3 regions of the Streptomyces shaanxiensis genome follow, and region 1 is predicted to be linked to each of the others. Evidence: riboswitches for the same ligand, from Rfam matches in the RefSeq annotation. Region 1 holds a riboswitch; each other region holds the start of a gene.

What was found. Region 1 has a riboswitch for cobalamin ahead of ABD932_RS15125 (energy-coupling factor ABC transporter permease). Riboswitches for the same ligand answer to the same signal wherever they lie in the genome.
Region 2: it holds a riboswitch for cobalamin, as region 1 does, so the genes downstream of both, ABD932_RS27065 (ribonucleoside-diphosphate reductase subunit alpha) here and ABD932_RS15125 (energy-coupling factor ABC transporter permease) in region 1, are expected to answer to the same signal.
Region 3: it holds a riboswitch for cobalamin, as region 1 does, so the genes downstream of both, ABD932_RS09565 (SCO2321 family membrane protein) here and ABD932_RS15125 (energy-coupling factor ABC transporter permease) in region 1, are expected to answer to the same signal.

Annotation. Positions count from the first base shown of each region.
Region 1 is NZ_BAAAZY010000010.1:232,055-238,712, forward strand. Features, by position in the region: gene ABD932_RS15100 (APC family permease) at 1-467, opposite strand, end outside; gene rox (rifampin monooxygenase) at 601-2,028, opposite strand; gene ABD932_RS15110 (energy-coupling factor ABC transporter ATP-binding protein) at 2,179-3,045, opposite strand; gene cbiQ (cobalt ECF transporter T component CbiQ) at 3,042-3,791, opposite strand; gene ABD932_RS15120 (energy-coupling factor ABC transporter substrate-binding protein) at 3,798-4,157, opposite strand; gene ABD932_RS15125 (energy-coupling factor ABC transporter permease) at 4,154-4,855, opposite strand; cobalamin riboswitch at 4,886-5,069, opposite strand; gene ABD932_RS15130 (M55 family metallopeptidase) at 5,170-6,003, shown strand; gene ABD932_RS15135 (M20/M25/M40 family metallo-hydrolase) at 5,996-6,658, shown strand, end outside.
Region 2 is NZ_BAAAZY010000012.1:889,734-896,391, reverse strand. Features, by position in the region: gene ABD932_RS27075 (NACHT domain-containing protein) at 1-289, opposite strand, end outside; gene ABD932_RS27070 (GNAT family N-acetyltransferase) at 459-965, shown strand; cobalamin riboswitch at 1,018-1,172, shown strand; gene ABD932_RS27065 (ribonucleoside-diphosphate reductase subunit alpha) at 1,298-3,682, shown strand; gene ABD932_RS27060 (ribonucleotide-diphosphate reductase subunit beta) at 3,682-4,695, shown strand; gene ABD932_RS27055 (hypothetical protein) at 4,608-4,847, opposite strand; gene ABD932_RS27050 (helix-turn-helix domain-containing protein) at 4,940-5,905, shown strand; gene ABD932_RS27045 (bifunctional albaflavenone monooxygenase/terpene synthase) at 5,921-6,658, opposite strand, start outside.
Region 3 is NZ_BAAAZY010000007.1:90,416-97,073, forward strand. Features, by position in the region: gene ABD932_RS09550 (Strvi_7410 family MBL fold metallo-hydrolase) at 1-450, shown strand, start outside; gene ABD932_RS09555 (nuclear transport factor 2 family protein) at 485-925, shown strand; gene ABD932_RS09560 (phosphotransferase) at 971-1,639, opposite strand; cobalamin riboswitch at 1,702-1,852, shown strand; gene ABD932_RS09565 (SCO2321 family membrane protein) at 1,969-3,195, shown strand; gene ABD932_RS09570 (SCO2322 family protein) at 3,285-3,932, shown strand; gene ABD932_RS09575 (CbiQ family ECF transporter T component) at 3,925-5,070, shown strand; gene ABD932_RS09580 (ABC transporter ATP-binding protein) at 5,067-6,658, shown strand, end outside.

The sequences.
Region 1 (6,658 bases):
ATGACGCACACGGCCGTCATCACCAGGATGAGCAGCACCGTGAGCAGTTGGCGCACGAACTCGTTCTCGACCCAGCTGTCGAGCCCGAAGGCCAGCAGGGCGAACGTCACCGCGACGTCCGCCAGCGAACCGACCACCAGGACCCCGGTCATCGTGATGGCCCAACCGCCGAGCCACCCCGCCCACGGACCCATCGCCCGGGTGACCCACGAGAAGGTCGTCCCGCAGTCCTGGTCGACCCTGTTGAGGTAGTAGAACGCCGACGCGATCAGCAGCATCGGCACGAACGACGCGAGCATGACGCCGGGCGCGTAGACACCCACGAGGGCCACGACCGGGCCGATCGCCGCGGCCAGCGAGTACGCGGGCGAGGTGGCGTTCAGACCGATGACGAGCGCGTCGACGAACCCGATCGCGTTGGCCTTCAGCCCGTCGGGCGGGCGGGTGTCCGTGGTGCCGTCGGCCATGCTCCCTCGCTTCGGTCGTGGGTGACCTCATCAAACAGGGAGGCATGGGATCTGCCGGGGCTTTGCCGTCCGGTCGCGGGGTGTATCACCCGTGTGCCCACCCCACGACGGACGGCCGCTCACAGCCGCGGGCTCAGCCCGTCGCGGCGCCGAACCACCGCGGCAGCGTGCCGAGCAGCTCCTCCTGGTCCTCGCCCACCCACGCCACATGGCCGTCCGGCCGCAGCAGCACCGCGGGGACGTCCAGCTCCTCGCTGACGTCGACGACGTGGTCGACCCGGTCCGTCCAGCCCGCCACCGAGAGCCGGCCGGTCTGGTCGAGCAGCAGCCCGCGCCCGCCGTGCATCAGCGCGTAGAGGTGTCCCCGCTTCAGCTCCACGTCCCGCAGCCGCCTGCCGAGCAGTCGGTGTCCCTCACCGAAGTCGTAGCGGACCCCGATCGCCGTGATCTTCTCGATCAGATACCGGTTCACCTCGTCGAAGTCCATCAGCTCCGACACCAGTCGGCGCACGGCCTGGGGACCCGGCTCGGTGGACATCAGCTGCATCTGCGCGCGTGTGTTGTCCAGCACGTCGGCGGCCACCGGGTGCCGCTCGGTGTGGTAGCTGTCCAGCAGCCCTCCCGGTGCCCAGCCGTTCACCTCGGCGGCCAGCTTCCAGCCGAGGTTGAACGCGTCCTGGATGCCCAGGTTGAGGCCCTGCCCGCCGGTCGGCGGGTGGATGTGCGCCGCGTCGCCCGCCAGCAGCACCCGGTCGACCCGGTAGCGCTCCGCCTGCCGGGTGGCGTCGCCGAAGCGGGACAGCCAGCGCGGTGAGTGCACGCCGAAGTCGGTGCCGGCGACGTTCCGCAGCTGCTGCTTGACCTCGTCGAGGGTCGGCGCGAGCGTGCGGTCCTCGGCCACCCCCTCGGCGGGCACGACGACGCGGAACACTCCCTCCCCGAACGGCACCAGACCGAACCGCTTGTGGGTCTTGCGGACTTCGGCGACCACGGCCGCCACCGTCTCCGGCTCCTCGGCCACCGCCATCTCGCCGATCAGCGTCTCGACCCTGCTCGGCTCGCCGGGGAACCCGACGCCGAGCAGCTTGCGCACCGTACTGCGACCGCCGTCGCAGCCGACGAGGTGGCGCGAGCGCAGCCGGGTGCCGTCGGCCAGCTCGACACTCACTCCCTCGTCGTCCTGGCTCAGCCCGATCAGTTCGCAGCCGCGCCGGATCTCGGCCCCGAGCTCAGTGGCGCGCTCGGCGAGCAGGCGATCGACAACGGGCTGCGGGATGCCGAGGACGTACGAGTGCGCGGTGTCCAGCCGGTCGGGCCATCCCTTGGTGATGCCGGCGAAGAACCCGCCCACCGCGATCTGCCGGCCATGCGCGAGGAACTGCTCCAGCAGACCGCGCTGGGCCATGACTTCGATGCTGCGCACATGCAGACCGAGCGCGCGGACCACCTTGGTCGGCTCCGCCTCCTTCTCCAGCACGACCACCTGCACACCATGCAGCCGAAGCTCGCAGGCCAGCATCAAACCGGTCGGTCCGCCACCGGCAACGATCACGTCGATCATCAGAACCCCCTGTCGTCGAGCGGAGATTCTGCAGTACGAGCAGGGCCTTGCCGCAAGGCCCCCAGTGCGCTATATGTTGAGAGTGGCAAGGAGTCGGTGACCTCCTTGCCTTTCCCTTTTTGCGGACGTCTGCCGAAGACTGTCGATGTGTCAGCCGTCGGCAGGCATCGCGGGAGCGGCGTGGGCCGCCGCCAGTGCGGCCAGTTCCTCCGCGTCGCGTGGACCGGGTGCCGTGTCCTCCAACAGCCCGTGCGCGCGCAGCAGTTGTGTTGCCGCGATGCCCCACGGCAACCGCAGCCCCGCCTGCCGGAGGAGTTCGGTGCGGGACAGCATCGTGGCCGCGGGGCCGGTGCGTACCCCGGACGGGGTGAGGAGGGCCGTCTCGTCGGCCCAGCGCAGGGCCAGGTCGACGTCGTGGGTGGCCATCACGACCGTGGTGCCGGACGCGCGCAGCCCGCCGAGGGTGGCGAGCAGGCGTTCCTGGCCGTCGGGGTCGAGCCCGGCGGTCGGCTCGTCCAGGATCAGCACACGGGGCCGCATCGCCACGGCGCCGGCGATGGCGGTGCGCTTGCGCTGGCCGTACGACAGCAGGTGCGTGGGCCGGTCGGCCAGCGCCGTGATGTCCAGGGCGGCGAGCGCCTCGTCGACCCGCGCCCGTACCTCGGCGTCGGGCAGGCCCAGGTTCAGCGGGCCGAAGGAGACGTCCTGGGCGACGGACGCGGCGAAGAGCTGGTCGTCGGGGTCCTGCACCACCAGCTGGACGGTCGTCCGCAGCCGGGTCAGCCCCTTGCGGTCGTACGCGACCCGCTCACCCTCCACCGTCAGCCGGCCGGAGTCCGGGCGCAGACCGCCACTGAGCAGCCGCATCAGCGTGGTCTTGCCGGTGCCGTTGCGCCCGAGCAGCGCAAGCGCGCGCCCCTCGTGCACGTCGAAGTCGAGGTCGCTGAGGACGAGGGGCCCGTCCTCGTAGGCGTAGGACGCGCCCCGCAGGGCGACCAGGGCGGTGGGCTCGCTCATGGCAGGGCCCTTTCCAGTACGAGGGTGAGGGCGGCCAGCGCTGCGAGGAGGGCGCAACTAGCGGCCGTGAAGCGGACGGAGACGCGGGCCTCGGGCACCAGGACGCGCAGGGTGCCGTCGTAGCCGCGCCCGGCGAGCCCGGCCTGGAGCCGGGTGGCCCGGTCGAAGGCCCGTATGAAGGCGGTGGCGCCGAGGCCGGCCAGTGAACGCCACTCCGCGGCCCGGTCGGTGTGCCCGAGCCGGGCTGCCTGTGCCTCCCGGATGCGGCGGACGGAGTCCAGCAGCAGGAAGCTCATGCGATACGTGACCAGGGCGACGTCCACGACGGGCGCGGGCACCCCGGCCTTCACCAGACGGGGCAGCAGGTCGGACATCGGGGTGGTGAACGCGAACAGCAGCACCCCGAGCGAGGCGGCCGAGGTGCGCAGCAGCAGCTCTCCGGCCCGCAGCCCGCCGTCCTCGGCGAGGGACACGAAGCCCTCGGGCCCGCCGACCTGGACGAGCAGAGTCAGCGCACCGGTCACGCAGAAGCCCAACGGCACACGGTAGGCACGCCACAGCCGCCGCGCGGGCACGCCCGCCGGACCCAGGAGCACGGTCAGGGCGGTGACCAGGATCAGCGCGGCTCCCGGCCAGGGCGGCAGCGAGACGGCGAGCACGGTGAGGCCGAGCCCGAGCACGGCCTTGTCCACGGGGTGACGGCGGCGCCAGCGACTGCTGTGCGCCGCCGCGTCGATCGGCAGCACGCGGGCTCAGGCCCGTTCGGCGGGGGACTCGTCCGGTGTGGCCTCGGTCTCCCGCTGGGCGAGCGCCCGCTGTTCTCCCTGCCGCCGCCCGCGGTGCAGCCCGAAGTAGTAGGCGAGGACACCGGCGCCGAGCGCTGCCTGGAGGGAGAACAGGGCCGACTCGATCTCACCCGACGGCGGCTCGTACAGCGGCGAGAACCAGGGCTCGTAGTCCGGCTTGATCTCGGTGATCGCCGTCTCCGCCTCGCCGTCGGCGCCCGTGAACGGCTCCTCCTTGTGGTCGCCGAGGCCCAGGGCCAGCGGCAGCACGGCGAGGGCGGCCACGACGAGCAGCAGCAGGACGTTGATCTTCGTGTTCTTGCTCATCGGGCCACCGCCTCGGTCTGGGTCGCGGACTGCTTCTTGGTGAGGAGCACGCCCAGCCGGGTCAGTTCCCCCTTGCTGGACTGCACCAGCAGCCGCATCACGAGCACCGTGAGCAGTCCCTCGCTGACCGCGAGCGGGATCTGGGTGATGGCGAAGATGGACCCGAACTTGCCGAGCGCGCCCAGGAATCCGCTGCTCGGGTCGGGGAAGGCGAGCGCCAGCTGGACGCTGGTGACGCAGTAGGTGGACAGGTCGGCGAGGAACGCCCCGAAGAAGACGGCGACCATCAGCGGCACGTCGTAGCGGCGCAGCAGTTTGTAGATCGCGTATCCGGCCCAGGGGCCGACGATCGCCATCGAGAAGACGTTGGCGCCGAGCGTGGTCAGACCGCCGTGCGCGAGCAGCAGCGCCTGGAAGAGCAGGGTGATGGTGCCCAGGACCGCCATGATCGGTGGCCGGAACAGGATGGCGCCGAGCCCCGTGCCGGTGGGATGCGAGCAGCTGCCGGTCACCGAGGGCAGCTTCAGCGCGGACAGGACGAAGGTGAAGGCTCCGGAGGCGCCGAGGAGCAGTGTGCTCTCCGGGTGCTCCCTGACCTCACGGGTGAGTGACCGGACTCCGTGGACTACGAACGGCGCGGACGCGACGCCCCAGGCGACCGCGTGCGCCGGCGGGAGGAAACCCTCGGCTATGTGCATGGCTCAGCAGACCCTCTCCAGCACCTCGTGGATGGTTGACGCGCCTTGGCCGGTCTCCTGGCTGACGGGTACCACCGCCCGTGCTCCGCCTTCCCGGGTCCTAGGACCCAGTGGCTGCCCGTGAGGGCTGGAGCCGGACTTCCCGATTCACAGTGGCGAGGGCCGCACCGGCATCACACCGGATTTCCCGTTCACCAAGGCGTGGTGACAGTAGTGCCCGCACAGGGTGGCTGACAAGCGCGCCTGGGGGGCGTGAAAGTGGCGTTCGTCCCCTTCATGGCGGGTTCCCTCGTCGGCGCGTAACGTGACGGAACATGAAGATCCTCATCAGCGCCGACATGGAGGGCGCCACCGGCGTGACCTGGCCGGGCGACGTGCTGCCGGGGACGCCGCAGTGGGAGCGGTGCCGGGGGATGTTCACCTCGGACGTCGACGCCGCCGTGCTGGGCTTCTTCGACGGGGGCGCCGACTCCGTCCTCATCAACGAGGCCCACTGGAGCATGCGCAATCTGCTGCTCGAACGGCTCGACGAGCGGGCCGAGATGCTCACCGGCCGGCACAAGGCGCTGTCCATGGTCGAGGGCGTGCAGCACGGCGACGTGGACGGCATCGCCTTCGTCGGTTACCACGCGGGCGCCGGGATGGAGGGTGTCCTCGCGCACACCTACCTCGCGAACCAGATCACAGGGGTGTGGCTGAACGACGTACGGGCGAGCGAGGGGCTGCTGAACGCGCACGTCGTCGCCGAGTACGGCGTCCCCGTCGTCCTCGTCACCGGCGACGACGTGGCCTGCGAGGACGCGCTCGGGTACGCGCCCGAGGCGCTGAAGGTCGCCGTCAAGGACCATGTGTCGCGGTACGCGGCCGTGTGCCGAACGCCGGCCAGGACCGCCGCCGACATCCGTGCCGCGGCCAAGGAGGCGGCCGCGCTGGCGGTCCGTCAGCAGCCGGTGAGCGCCGGTCCGTTCACCGTGGCCGTCGAGTTCGACGCCGAGCATCTCGCGATGGCCGCCACCGTGGTCCCCGGCGTCGACCGGATCGGGGAGCGAAAGGTGGCGTACACCAGCGAGCGCATGTACGAGGGAATCCGTACCTTCAAGGCGGTCACCACGATCGTCTCGGCCGCGGTGGAGGAGCAGTATGGCTGACGGGCAGGCGCTGGACGAGGTCGTGACGTTCACCTCCGACCTCATCCGCATCGACACCACCAACCGGGGTGGCGGTGACTGCCGGGAGCGCCCCGCCGCCGAGTACGCCGCCGCACGGCTGGCCGAGGCGGGTCTGGAACCCACCCTGCTGGAGCGCACCGAGGGCCGTACGAACGTCGTCGCCCGCATCGAGGGCACCGACCCGTCGGCGGACGCGCTGCTCGTCCACGGTCACCTGGACGTGGTGCCCGCCCAGGCCGACGAGTGGAGCGTGCACCCCTTCTCCGGGGAGATCCGCGACGGGGTCGTGTGGGGCCGGGGCGCGGTCGACATGAAGAACATGGACGCGATGATCCTGGCCGTCGTCCGGGCCTGGGCCCGCGAGGGCGTCCGGCCCCGCCGGGACGTCGTGATCGCGTTCACCGCCGACGAGGAGGCAAGCGCCGAGGACGGCTCCGGGTTCCTCGCGGACCGGCACGCCGGGCTGTTCGAGGGCTGCACCGAGGGCATCAGCGAGTCCGGCGCGTTCACCTTCCACGACGGCGGCGGGCGGCAGATCTACCCCCTCGCGGCCGGGGAACGCGGCACCGGCTGGCTCAAGCTCACGGCACACGGGCGGGCCGCGCACGGCTCCCGGCCCAACCGGGAGAACGCG
Region 2 (6,658 bases), on a different contig from region 1:
GGGTCGTGTTACTCGTGATCACGATGTACAGGCCCTGCACGGCCCAGGCGAGCAGGGCGAGCGCGGCCACGATCCAGACGGCCCGGGTGACGTTGGTGTAGGAGATCCAGCGGCGCCATTTCCTGGGGCGGGTGGTGCCGCGGCGGGCCTCCAGACGGATCGTCAGCCGGTGCCAGTGGCCCACGAACCCCCGCCTGGCCCAGCTGCCCGCCCGCCTCGGAGCCAGTGTCGCCATCGGCGCGTTGCGCGGCCGCTCCTTGCCGGGCGGGTGACGGACGACCCTCGTCATCGGACGACCCTCGTCATCGTGCGTCTCCTTCCGAGAAGGCTCTCGAAACGGAGGGACCGCGGGCGCCGACACCTACCTCCATGGAAGCACTCCCGGAACTCCCCGCAACCCGGCGGCCCTCGGCGAAAACCCCAGGCCGCCGCCGTACCGGTCCGGCAGACTCGGCCGCATGGACATCGTGATCCGGCAGGCGAGACCCGCCGAGTACGAGGCACTCGGCGAGATCACCGCCCAGGCCTACCTCCAGGACGGCCTCCTCGACTTCGGCGAGCACGACGAGTACCTCGGCGTACTGAAGGACGTGGCAAGGCGGGCGGCCGCCGCCGAGGTACTGGTGGCCACCGACGGCGACAAGCTCCTGGGCGGCGTCACCTTCGTCCCGTCCGGCGGCCCCATGGCCGACATAGCCCGCTCCGGCGAGGCCGAGATCCGGATGCTCGCCGTCGATCACACGGCGCGGGGACGCGGAGCCGGCGAGGCCCTCGTACGCGCCTGCGTCGAACGCGCACGGGCCACGGAGGGCTGCGTACGCATCGTCCTGTCCTCCCAGCGCACCATGCACGGCGCCCACCGCATCTACGAACGTCTGGGCTTCGTCCGCACACCGGATCGGGACTGGAATCCGATCCCGCACCTCACCGACATCACTCTTCTCACCTATGAGTTGACGCTCTGAAACCAGCGCGACACAACATCTGGGGGTGGCGTGGCGGGTGAGCACAAGATGTATGCTCGTCCTCGCTGTCGCCGCAGGGGAATCCGGTGCGAATCCGGAACTGTCCCGCAACGGTGTACTTGTGCATGTCTGCTCCCGGGACGCGGTTCCCGGGACACGGCGCGCACAGGAGTCAGTCCGAGGACCTGCCGACAGCGCGCCCGGCCACCCGGCCGGTGCGCTCTGACGTCCGGGCCTCGTGGAGTGGGTCGGTGGACGCGACGCCGCGTGCGCTCGTGTGCTGCCCCCTGCCCTCCGCAAGGCCCCCGTGCCGAGCGAGGGAGAGCCCCCACGTGACCATCGCGCCAGCAGATCCGGCCTCAGCCGTCCCGACCGTCGCCATCGACGAGGACGCCCCGGGAACCGCCTTGCTGCGGACCCTGACCGAGCTGACCGCCGACCTCCCCGACGCCGACGCCGGCCGGGTCGCCGCCGCCGCGCTGCGCGGCCGGTCCGCCCGCGCCGACGAGGCGGAGCTGCGCGAGCTGGCCACCGAGGCGGCGGCCGGCCTCATCTCCGAGGACCCCGCCTACAGCAGGCTGGCCGCCCGGTTGCTGACCATCTCCATCGCCGCCGAGGCCGCCTCGCAGGGCGTCACGTCCTTCACCGAGTCGGTCGCGGTCGGGCACCGCGAGGGCCTCGTCGCCGACCGGACCGCCGAGTTCGCGCGGATCCACGCGGCCCGCCTCGACGCCCTGATCGACACCGGCGCCGACGACCGCTTCGGCTACTTCGGCCTGCGCACCCTGCACAGCCGGTACCTGCTCCGGCACCCGATCACCCGCAAGGTCATCGAGACGCCCCAGCACTTCATGCTGCGCGTCGCCGCCGGTCTCGCCGAGGACGACACCGTCCGCTCCGTCGATGAAGTCGCCGCGCTCTACGGGCTCATGAGCCGCCTCGACTACCTCCCCTCCTCCCCCACCCTCTTCAACTCCGGCACCCGGCACCCCCAGATGTCGTCCTGCTACCTCCTCGACTCCCCGCTCGACGAGCTGGACTCCATCTACGACCGCTACCACCAGGTCGCCCGCCTCTCGAAGCACGCCGGCGGCATCGGCATCGCGTACTCCCGCGTCCGCAGCCGCGGTTCGCTGATCCGCGGCACCAACGGCCACTCCAACGGCATCGTCCCGTTCCTGAAGACGCTCGACGCCTCCGTCGCCGCCGTGAACCAGGGCGGCCGGCGCAAGGGTGCCGCCGCGGTCTACCTGGAGACCTGGCACTCCGACATCGAGGAGTTCCTGGAGCTGCGCGACAACACCGGTGAGGACGCCCGGCGTACGCACAACCTGAACCTCGCGCACTGGATCCCGGACGAGTTCATGCGCCGGGTCAACGCCGACCAGCCGTGGTCGCTGTTCTCGCCGTCGGACGTGCCCGAGCTGGTCGACCTGTGGGGCGAGGAGTTCGACGCGGCCTACCGCAAGGCGGAGGCGGCCGGGCTCGCCAAGAAGACCATCCCCGCCCGTGACCTGTACGGCCGCATGATGCGTACCCTCGCGCAGACCGGCAACGGCTGGATGACCTTCAAGGACGCCGCCAACCGCACCGCCAACCAGACGGCGCTGCCCGGCCATGTCGTCCACTCCTCCAACCTCTGCACGGAGATCCTGGAGGTCACGGACGACGGGGAGACGGCGGTCTGCAACCTGGGGTCGGTCAACCTCGGATCCTTCGTGAACACGATGACCGGCGACATCGACTGGGAGCGGCTCGACGCCACGGTCCGCACGGCCGTCACGTTCCTCGACCGGGTCGTCGACATCAACTTCTACCCGACCGAGCAGGCGGGCCGGTCGAACGCGAAGTGGCGGCCGGTGGGCCTGGGCGCGATGGGCCTGCAGGACGTCTTCTTCAAACTGCGGCTGCCCTTCGACTCGCCGGAGGCCAAGGCGCTCTCCACCCGTATCGCCGAGCGCATCATGCTCGCCGCGTACGAGGCCTCCGCCGACCTCGCCGAGCGCAACGGCCCGCTCCCGGCCTGGGAGAAGACCCGTACGGCCAAGGGTGTCCTGCACCCCGACCACTACGGTGTCGAGCTGACCTGGCCGGAGCGCTGGGCCGCGCTGCGCAGCCGTATCGCCACGACCGGCATGCGCAACTCCCTGCTGCTCGCGATCGCGCCCACCGCCACCATCGCCTCGATCGCCGGCGTCTACGAGTGCATCGAGCCGCAGGTCTCCAACCTGTTCAAGCGCGAGACGCTGTCCGGCGAGTTCCTCCAGGTCAACTCCTACCTGGTGCAGGAGTTGAAGGACCTGGGCGTCTGGGACGCCCGCACCCGCGAGGCGCTGCGCGAGTCGAACGGCTCGGTGCAGGACTTCGCCTGGATCCCGGCGGACGTACGGGCCCTGTACCGCACGGCGTGGGAGATCCCCCAGCGCGGCCTGATCGACATGGCGGCGGCGCGGACCCCGTTCCTCGACCAGTCCCAGTCCCTGAACCTCTTCCTGGAGACGCCGACCATCGGCAAGCTCTCCTCGATGTACGCGTACGCCTGGAAGTCGGGCCTGAAGACGACGTACTACCTGCGCTCACGCCCGGCGACCCGCATCGCCCGCGCCGCCCAGGGCCAGGCGCAGCCCGAGAAGACCATCCCCGTCCAGCAGGTCGCCGAGCCCGACGCCGTCGCCTGCTCCCTGGAAAACCCCGAGTCCTGCGAGGCCTGCCAGTAATGACCACCCGTAACGCCAATCTCCTCGACCCGGGCTTCGAGCTGACCCTGCGCCCCATGCGCTACCCGGACTTCTACGAGCGCTACCGGGACGCGATCAAGAACACCTGGACCGTCGAGGAGGTCGACCTCCACTCGGACGTCGCCGACCTGGCGAAGCTGTCCGAGGGCGAGCAGCACATGATCGGCCGGCTGGTCGCGTTCTTCGCGACGGGCGACTCGATCGTGGCGAACAACCTGGTGCTGACGCTGTACAAGCACATCAACTCCCCCGAGGCGCGGCTGTATCTGAGCCGGCAGCTCTTCGAGGAGGCCGTGCACGTCCAGTTCTACCTGACGCTGCTCGACACCTATCTGCCCGACCCGGAGGACAGGGCGGCGGCCTTCGACGCCGTCGAGAACATCCCCTCCATCCGGGAGAAGGCCGAGTTCTGCTTCAAGTGGATCAACGAAGTCGAGAAGCTGGAGCGCCTGGAGACCAAGGCCGACCGGCGTCGCTTCCTGCTCAACCTGATCTGCTTCGCGGCGTGCATCGAGGGCCTGTTCTTCTACGGCGCCTTCGCGTACGTCTACTGGTTCCGCAGCCGGGGCCTGCTGCACGGCCTGGCCACCGGCACCAACTGGGTGTTCCGCGACGAGACGATGCACATGAGCTTCGCCTTCGACGTCGTCGACACCGTCCGCAAGGAGGAGCCGGAGCTCTTCGACGACGAACTCCAGCAGCAGGTCACCGACATGCTGCGGGAGGCCGTCGAGGCCGAGCTCCAGTTCGGGCGCGACCTGTGCGGTGACGGCCTCCCCGGCATGAACACCGAGTCGATGCGGCAGTACCTGGAGTGCGTCGCCGATCAGCGTCTGACGCGGCTCGGCTTCGCTCCGGTGTACGGCTCCGAGAACCCCTTCTCCTTCATGGAGCTGCAGGGCGTTCAGGAGCTGACCAACTTCTTCGAGCGGCGTCCGTCGGCGTACCAGGTGGCGGTGGAGGGCACCGTCGACCTGGACGAGGACTTCTGAGCCTCGCTCCGGTCGCGTTCCTGGGCCTCCCTGATCTGACGGTCGATGCGCCGGTCGCGCGCCGCGCCGATCAGTGACGGGAGGACCAGGAGCACGAACATCCCGAGGACGGCGATCATCGCGAGCAGTGTCTGTGTCTGTTCCGTAGTCATGACACCACTGTCACGCCGGACACTCCTTACGAACAGTGGCAGGACTGCCGCACACCCTCGATTTACTGCCACATCCGAGGCACACTGGCAGCATGCTCAAAAACGTCGCCGCCGTCCTCCTCGACGGTGTGCACCCCTTTGAACTGGGCGTCGTCTGCGAGGTGTTCGGCATCGACCGCAGCGACGAGGACCTGCCCACGTACGACTTCGCCGTCGTCTCGGCGGAAGGGCCGACGCTGGGCACCCATGTCGGCGGGCTCTGCGTCTCCACGCCGTACGGCCTGGAGCGGCTGGAGGAGGCCGACCTGATCGCCGTGCCGGCGGGGAGCGACTACGTCACCCGGGAGTATCCGGCCGAGCTGCTGGACGCCCTGGTCAGGGCCGTCGAGCGGGGCGCCCGGGTGCTCAGCGTGTGCTCCGGCGTCTTCGTGCTGGGCGCGGCCGGGCTCCTCGACGGGCGGCGGTGCAGTGTGCACTGGCGGCAGGCCGAGGAGCTGGCCCTGAGGAATCCGAGGGCCGTCATCGAGCCGGACGTCCTCTACGTCGACGAGGGGCCGGTGATCACCAGCGCCGGCACCGCCGCCGGCATCGACGCCTGCCTCCACATCGTGCGGCAGGAGCAGGGTCCCGAGGTGGCCAACAGAATCGCCCGGCGCATGGTCGTGCCGCCGCACCGGGACGGCGGGCAGGCCCAGTACATCGAGCGCCCGCTGCCCCGCTCCCAGTGCGACACGGTCGGCGAGGTGCTGGCCTGGATGGAGCGGCACCTCGACGAGGAGGTCACCGTCGAGCAGCTCGCCGAGCGCGCGCTCATGTCCCCGCGCACCTTCGCCCGCCGCTTCCAGCAGGAGACCGGCACGACCCCCTACCGCTGGATCCTGCGCCAACGGGTGCTGCTGGCACAGGAGTTGCTGGAGGCGACGGACGAGACGGTGGACGCGATCGCCGGTCGAACGGGGTTCGGCACGGCGGCGGCACTGCGCCACCAGTTCGTACGGGCCCTGGGGACGACCCCGAACGCGTACCGGAGGACGTTCCAGGGACCGAACGCGGCGTAGGCCCTCCTCTCGGCACTAGTCCCTCGGCACCGGCCTCAGCAGCAGCTTGTGCGGACGCAGTGTGATGCCCACGCGGGTCACGTCGTTGGAGCCGGGCACCTGCTCGAAGCGGTACTTGGTGGCCAGCGCCGCGGTGATCAGCGTCAGCTGCGCCATCGAGAAGTGGTCGCTCGGGCACTTGCGGTTGCCGACGCTGAACGGACTCATGGCGTATTTCGGCACGTCCTTGACGCGCTCCGGAAGCCAGCGGTCGGGGTCGAACTCGAGGTTGTGCACGTACGACTTCCCGTCACGCTGGATCGCGTAGGGGCTGTAGACGATGTCCGCCCCGGCCGGAATGCGATAGCCACCGAGTGACGTATCGGTCACCGCCCGTCGCGTGAGAATCCAGACCGCGGGGCGCAAACGCATCGCCTCCACGACAACATTGTTCGTGTGCCTGAGGCTACGGACATCCGCAAATGCCACGGGCCGACCGCCGGTGACGGATTCGACCTCCGCGCACACCTTGTCGGCGTGTTCCGGATGTTCCGCGAGCACATGCAGCAGCCACATGATCGTGGAGGCCACGGTTTCGCTGCCCGGGGTGACAATCGCGACGACCTGGTCGTGGATCTCCTGTTCCCCGATGGGGTCGCCATTCTCGTCCTTTGCCTCCAGCAATGCCGTCAGCAAATCGTCCGGCCTTTGACCAGATGCCCGGCGTTCGGCGACGATCTCGTCGACCAGGAGATGCAAATCGGCCAGGGCCCG
Region 3 (6,658 bases), on a different contig from region 1:
CAACTCCCGGGCAGCGGACGCCTGTTCTCCGGCGACCATCTGCTGCCCGGGATCACCCCGCACATCGGCCTGTACGAGGACCCCGAGGACACGGCCGTCACCGACCCCCTCGGCGACTACCTCGCCTCCCTCGAACGCGTCGGCGGCCTCGCCCCCGCCGAGATCCTCCCGGCCCACCAGCACGCGTTCACCGACGCGCCCGCCCGCGTACGGGAGTTGCTGACCCACCACGAGTCCCGCCTCACCGGCCTCCTCGCCCTCCTCGCCGAACCCCTCACGCCCTGGCAGCTCGCCGAGCGCATGGAGTGGAACCGGCCCTGGGACCAAATCCCGTATGGATCGAGGAACATCGCGATCGCGGAGGCGGAGGCCCATCTGCGGCGGCTGGTGAAGTTGGGGAGGGCGGAGGCGGTGGCCGGGAGTGAGCCGGTGACGTACGTGGCCGTTTAAGTGGCCTGTTCAAGTGGCCGTTTAATACGTGCCCATGGAGCAGCTTATCGCCGAACGCGCCTGCGAGCGCATCGTCATCGACTTCGTCCACCGCCTCGACCTCGGCGAACCCGCCTCCGTCGCCGAGCTGTTCACCGAGGACGGCACCTGGTCCTGGCCGGAGGGCGACCGGTTGGTCCAGGGCCGCGACGCACTCCGCGCGTACTTCGGCTCCCGCCCCGCCGACCGGCTCTCCCGCCGCATGATGTCCAACATCCTCGTCACGGTCACCTCCCCGGACACGGCGACGGCGGTCTCGTACTTCACGACGTACCGCGTAGACGGCCACACCGGCGGCATGGTCCCGCCCGGACCTCCTGTCCAGATCGGCACCTACGAGGACGCCTTCCGCAGACAGCCGGACGGCACCTGGCTGCTCACCGCGCGCACCCTCCACCTCCCCTTCGGCGGCCCGACCCCGAGGGCCGGCGACTAGGCGCCTGTGATGCGGCGGCGGCCGCTCCCGCGGAGACGGATGGAACTAGTCCCGCAGGAACGTACGGATCAACTCCTCCGCAGCACCCAGCAGTTCGACCTCCCGCCGAGTCATCGTCGGATTCGCGGCCCGGCGGCGCAGCGCCTCCGCGAGGCCGTTCTCGGTGAGGCCGTTCTCGGTGAGGCCGGACGGGTCGGCGAGCAGGCCGGCCAGGAGCGCGCGGGCGGGCTCGGCGATGGCTTCGTCTCCTACGGCGACCTGGGCGAGGATCACCGCGGAGGAGCCCCAGTCGAGGCCGGGATCGCCTTCGCTCGCGTTGTCCCAGTCGATCACGTACGGGCCGTCGGGCGTGAGGACGACGTTGTCCGGATGCAGGTCGAGATGCAGGACTTGGCCCTGCGGCCCACGCGCGGGGACGCCGTGCAGCTGCCGCAGCAGCCGGGCGAGGATGCCGCCCGCCTCCTGCGCGTCCATCTCCCCCTCGATCAGCGCCCGCAGCATCGTCGGCCCCGACAGCCGCTGCATCACCAGCTCGGTCCGGGAGGAGTCGGCGAGCCGCACGCGGGGCGCCGGATAGCCGTGCTGGCGGACGTGCGCCATCACCGCCCCTTTGGCGAGCGCGTCCCCGTACCCCTCCCGGTCCCGGCGCAGCACCCACGCCTCGTCGATCTCGTACACGTCGGCGGTACGCCCCGACCCGAGCAGTCTCCCCACGATCCCCACGGTCCCCCCTGTCGCTTCCTTCACGGCCGAAGCTACCCGCCCGCGCAGGCGGCCCTCAGCGTCCGGGTTACGGGCGGGTAGAGTGACGGCGTCGTCATCACACCCGTACAGGTGGAAGCCGGTGCAAATCCGGCGCTGACCCGCAACCGTGAACCGGTCGTCGAAGGCCGGTGAGCCGGATCGCCCCGTACGGATTCGTGACCGGCTCACGTGCACCGGCAACCGGCCGGAGCACGGCACCGTCGAGGTATGCGGAGCCGAGCCGCCCGGGGGACTCCCCTGTGCTGCCCGGCCCCCTGAGGGAAGGGCACCCGCCGATCATGTACGTCCGCCGCAGCGCCGCGGCCCTGGCCGCCGTCACCGTGATCGGCACGGCCGGTGCCACGCCCGCCGTCGCCGTCGACCACACCCCGTCCGCGTCGCCGTCCGTCGCGCTCCCCGCCGGCCTGTACGGCACCGCCGACCCGACGTACGACGGCGTCTGGCGCCAGTCCCTCGCGCTGATCGCGCAGAGCCGGATGGACGTACAGCCCGCCGTCAAGGCGATCGACTGGCTGGCCGGGCAGCAGTGCGCCGATGGGGCGTTCGCGGCGTTCCGTGCCGACCCCGCCAAGGCGTGCGACGCGAAGACCATGGTCGACACCAACAGCACGGCCGCCGCCGTCCAGGGCCTGGCCGCGGTCGGCGGGCACGAGAAGGAGACCGGCAAGGCGGTGACCTGGCTGAAGTCCGCGCAGAACAAGGACGGCGGCTGGGGCTACACGCCCGGCGGAGCCAGCGACGCCAACTCGACGTCCGTCGTGATCGGCGCCCTGAACGCCGTCGGCGAGGATCCCGCCGAGGTCCGCAAGGACGGCAAGTCGCCCTACGACGCGCTGCTGAAGCTCGCCCTGCCGTGCGCGGACGGCGGCGCCTTCGCCTACCAGCCGGACAAGAAGGGCAAGTTGGCGGCCAACGCGGACGCGACGGCGGCGGCCGTGGTCGGCACGCTGGGGACGGGCATGCTGGCGACGAAGGCCGGCGACAAGAAGGACGTCGCCTGCGCCGACGCCTCCGACCTCACCGCGGAGCAGGCCTCTGCCAACGGCGCCGCGTACCTGACGAAGGCGGTCGAGAAGGACGGCTACCTCAAGTCCGCCCTCGCCGGCGCCGAGGACCAGCCCGACTACGGCAACACCGCGGACGCGGTCGTCGCCCTCGCCGCCCGGGCCGGTACCCAGGCAGCGCAGAAGCCCGTGCGCTGGCTGGAGCGCAACGCCGCCCAGTGGGCCGCCCAGAGCGGCCCCGCCGCCTACGCCCAGCTGATCCTCGCCGCCGACGCGGCGGGCGCCGACCCGCGTGACTTCGGCGGCACCGACCTGGTCAAGCAGCTCAACGCGCAGGGCCCGGCGCCGCGGACGGCGGCGACGGAGTCGGAGAAGCCGTCGCAGGAGAAGCAGGACGACGACAACGGCGTCAGCCTGTGGTGGATCATCGGCGTCGGCCTGGTCGCGGGCATCGGCATCGGCTTCCTGATGAGCGGCCGCAACAAGGGCAAGCGACCGTGATCCGCCACGCCCTCGCCAACCGCCGTCCCTTCGCCGTCCGCCGTACCCTCGCTGTCCGTCGTACCCTCGCCGTCCCTCGTACCCTCGCCCTGCTCCTGGCCGCGCTGACCCTCCTGGTCGGCGCGGCCCAGGCCGCCCAGGCGACCGGCTACCGCTACTGGTCCTTCTGGGACCGCGACGGCGACACCTGGACCTACGCCACCCAGGGCCCCTCCACGGCCCGCCCGTCCGACGGCGACGTCCAGGGTTTCCGCTTCGCGGTGAGCGAGGACTCCAAGGACGCGGCCCGCCCGAGGGGCGCCGCCGTGTTCGAGGTGATCTGCGCGAGAACGCCCGCGCGGGACGGCGAGAAGCGGGTGGCGCTGGTCATCGACTTCGGCACGACCGCCGACGCCCCGTCGGACGAGACCCCACCGGCCCGCCGTACGGCCTGCGCTCGCGTCCCCGCCGACGCCACCACGGCAGAGGCCCTGGCCTCGGTGGCCAAGCCCCTGCGCTACGACACGAACGCCCTGCTGTGCGCGATCGCCGGCTATCCGGAGCAGGGGTGCGGGGAGCAGGTGTCGGGGGCCGGGAAGCCGACGGCGACCGAGGAGCAGGCGGCCGAGAAGGAAGCGGCGGAGAAGAAGGACGATTCGGAGGGCGGCCCGTCAGTGGGCCTGGTGGCCGGGATCGCCGTGGTGGCGGTGCTGGGCGCGGCGGCGGTATGGCAGGCACGGCGGCGCCGGAATGCCTAGTCACTCAGGCATCCGTAGCGGTGGGCAGTCGTCCCAGCTGCACCCCGGCGCCTGGTGGCTCTGGTCCCTGGCCCTCGGCACCGCCGCGACCCGCACCACCAACCCGCTCCTCCTCACCCTCCTCATAGCGACCTCCGCCTACGTGGTGGCGACCTGCCGCCCCCAGGCCCCCTGGGCCCGCTCCTACACGGCCTTCGTCAAACTCGCCCTGGCCGTCCTCCTCATCCGCCTCCTCTTCGCGGTGACCCTCGGCTCCCCCCTCCCCGGCACCCACGTGATCGTCACGCTCCCCGAAGTCCCCCTCCCCCACTGGGCGCAGGGCATCCGCCTGGGCGGCAAGGTCACCGCCGAGACCCTGGTCAAGGCCTTCTACGAGGGCCTCAAACTGGCCACCCTCCTCATCTGCGTAGGCGCCGCGAACTCCCTCGCCAACCCCACCCGCCTGCTCAAGTCCCTCCCCGGCGCCCTGTACGAAATGGGCGTCGCGGTGGTCGTGGCCCTCACCTACGCCCCCAACCTCATCGCCGACGTCCAGCGCCTGCGCGCCGCCCGCCGCCTGCGCGGCCGCCCTGACACCGGCATCCGCGGCCTCCTGCAGGTCGGGCTCCCGGTCCTGGAGGGCGCGTTGGAGCGCTCGGTCGCCCTGGCCGCCGCGATGGACGCCCGCGGCTACGGCCGTACCGCCGACGTCCCGCCCCGCGTCCGCCGTACGACCACCGCGCTCACCCTCGGCGGCCTCCTCGGCGTCTGCGCCGGAACGTACGGGCTGCTGACCGCCGAAGGCGGCACGTACGGACTGCCGGTGCTGCTCACCGGACTCACCGCCGCCCTGGCGGGCCTGCGCCTGGGCGGTCGCCGCACCCTGCGCACCCGCTACCGCCCCGACCGCTGGAACACCCGCGCCTGGCTGGTCGCCGGTTCCGGCGCGGCGGTCGCCGCCCTGCTGACCCTCGCCGCGACCCGCGACCCGGCGGCCCTGAACCCCGGCGTGATCCCCCTCGTCGCACCCACCCTCCCCCTGTGGCCGGCGGCGGCCGTCCTCCTGGGCCTGCTCCCCGCCTTCATCAGCCCCGCCCCCAGAAGTCCCTCCCCCAGAATTCCGTCACCTCAGAGTCCCGCCCTCAAGGAGCCGTCGTGATCCGCTTCGAGAACGTCTCCGTGACGTACGACGGCGCCGCCGAACCCACCGTCCAGGGCGTGGACTTCGAGGTGCCCGAGGGCGAACTGGTCCTGCTCGTCGGCCCGTCGGGCGTGGGCAAGTCCACGGTCCTCGGCGCGGTGAGCGGACTCGTCCCGCACTTCACCGGCGGCACCCTGCGCGGCCGCGTCACGGTGGCCGGCCGCGACACCCGTACCCACAAGCCGCGCGAACTCGCGGACGTGGTGGGCACGGTCGGCCAGGATCCCCTCTCCCACTTCGTGACCGACACCGTCGAGGACGAACTGGCCTACGGCATGGAGTCACTGGGTCTCGCCCCCGACGTGATGCGCCGCCGCGTCGAGGAGACCCTCGACCTGCTCGGCCTCGCCGACCTCCGCGACCGCCCCATCTCCACCCTCTCCGGCGGCCAGCAGCAGCGCGTAGCGATCGGCTCGGTCCTCACCCCGCACCCCGGCGTCCTGATCCTCGACGAACCGACGTCGGCCCTGGACCCGGCCGCCGCGGAGGAAGTCCTCGCGGTCCTCCAACGCCTGGTCCACGATCTCGGCACGACGGTCCTGATGGCCGAACACCGCCTGGAACGGGTCGTCCAGTACGCCGACCAGATCGCCCTTCTCCCCTCCCCCGGAGCGCCCCCGATCCTGGGCACTCCGGCGGAGGTGATGGCCGTATCCCCGGTGTACCCGCCAGTCGTAGGCCTTGGCCGCCTGGCAGGCTGGGCGCCCCTCCCATTGACGGTTCGCGACGCGCGGCGACGGGCAGCGGCCCTACGGCAACAACTTGAGGAACGAAACGACATCGCCCCTCAGGGGCGCGGGGAACTGCGCGACCAGCCACGACGAACCCGCAGCCGCCAACAATCCACACCCCCCGAGCTAGTAGGCGCACACGCCCTCACCGTCACCCGCGACCACATCCGCGCCCTCCACCACATCAACCTCACCGTCGCCCCCGGCGAAACCATCGCCCTCATGGGCCGCAACGGCGCTGGCAAGTCCACCCTGCTCAACACCCTGGTCGGCCTGATCAAACCCTCCGCCGGCGAAGTGAACGTCGGCGGAGCCGTCCCCCACCGCACCTCACCCCACGACCTGGTCCGCCGCGTCGGCCTGGTCCCGCAGGAACCCCGCGACCTCCTCTACGCCGACACGGTCGCCGCCGAATGCACCGCCGCCGACACAGACGCGGGCGCCGAACCCGGCACCTGCCGCGCCCTGGTCTCCGAACTCCTCCCGGACATCCCCGACGACACCCACCCCCGCGACCTCTCCGAGGGCCAGCGCCTGACGCTCGCGCTGGCGGTGGTCCTGACCGCCCGCCCGCCCCTCCTGCTTCTCGACGAACCGACCCGCGGCCTCGACTACGCGGCGAAGTCCCGCCTGGTCACGCTGCTGCGGGACCTCGCCGCCGAGGGACACGCCATCGTCCTGGCCACCCACGACGTGGAGCTGGCCGCCGAGCTGGCCCACCGGGTGATCCTGCTCGCGGAGGGCGAGGTGATCGCCGACGGCCCGACGGCGGAGGTCGTCGTCTCCTCGCCGTCCTTCGCCCCGCAGGTCACCAA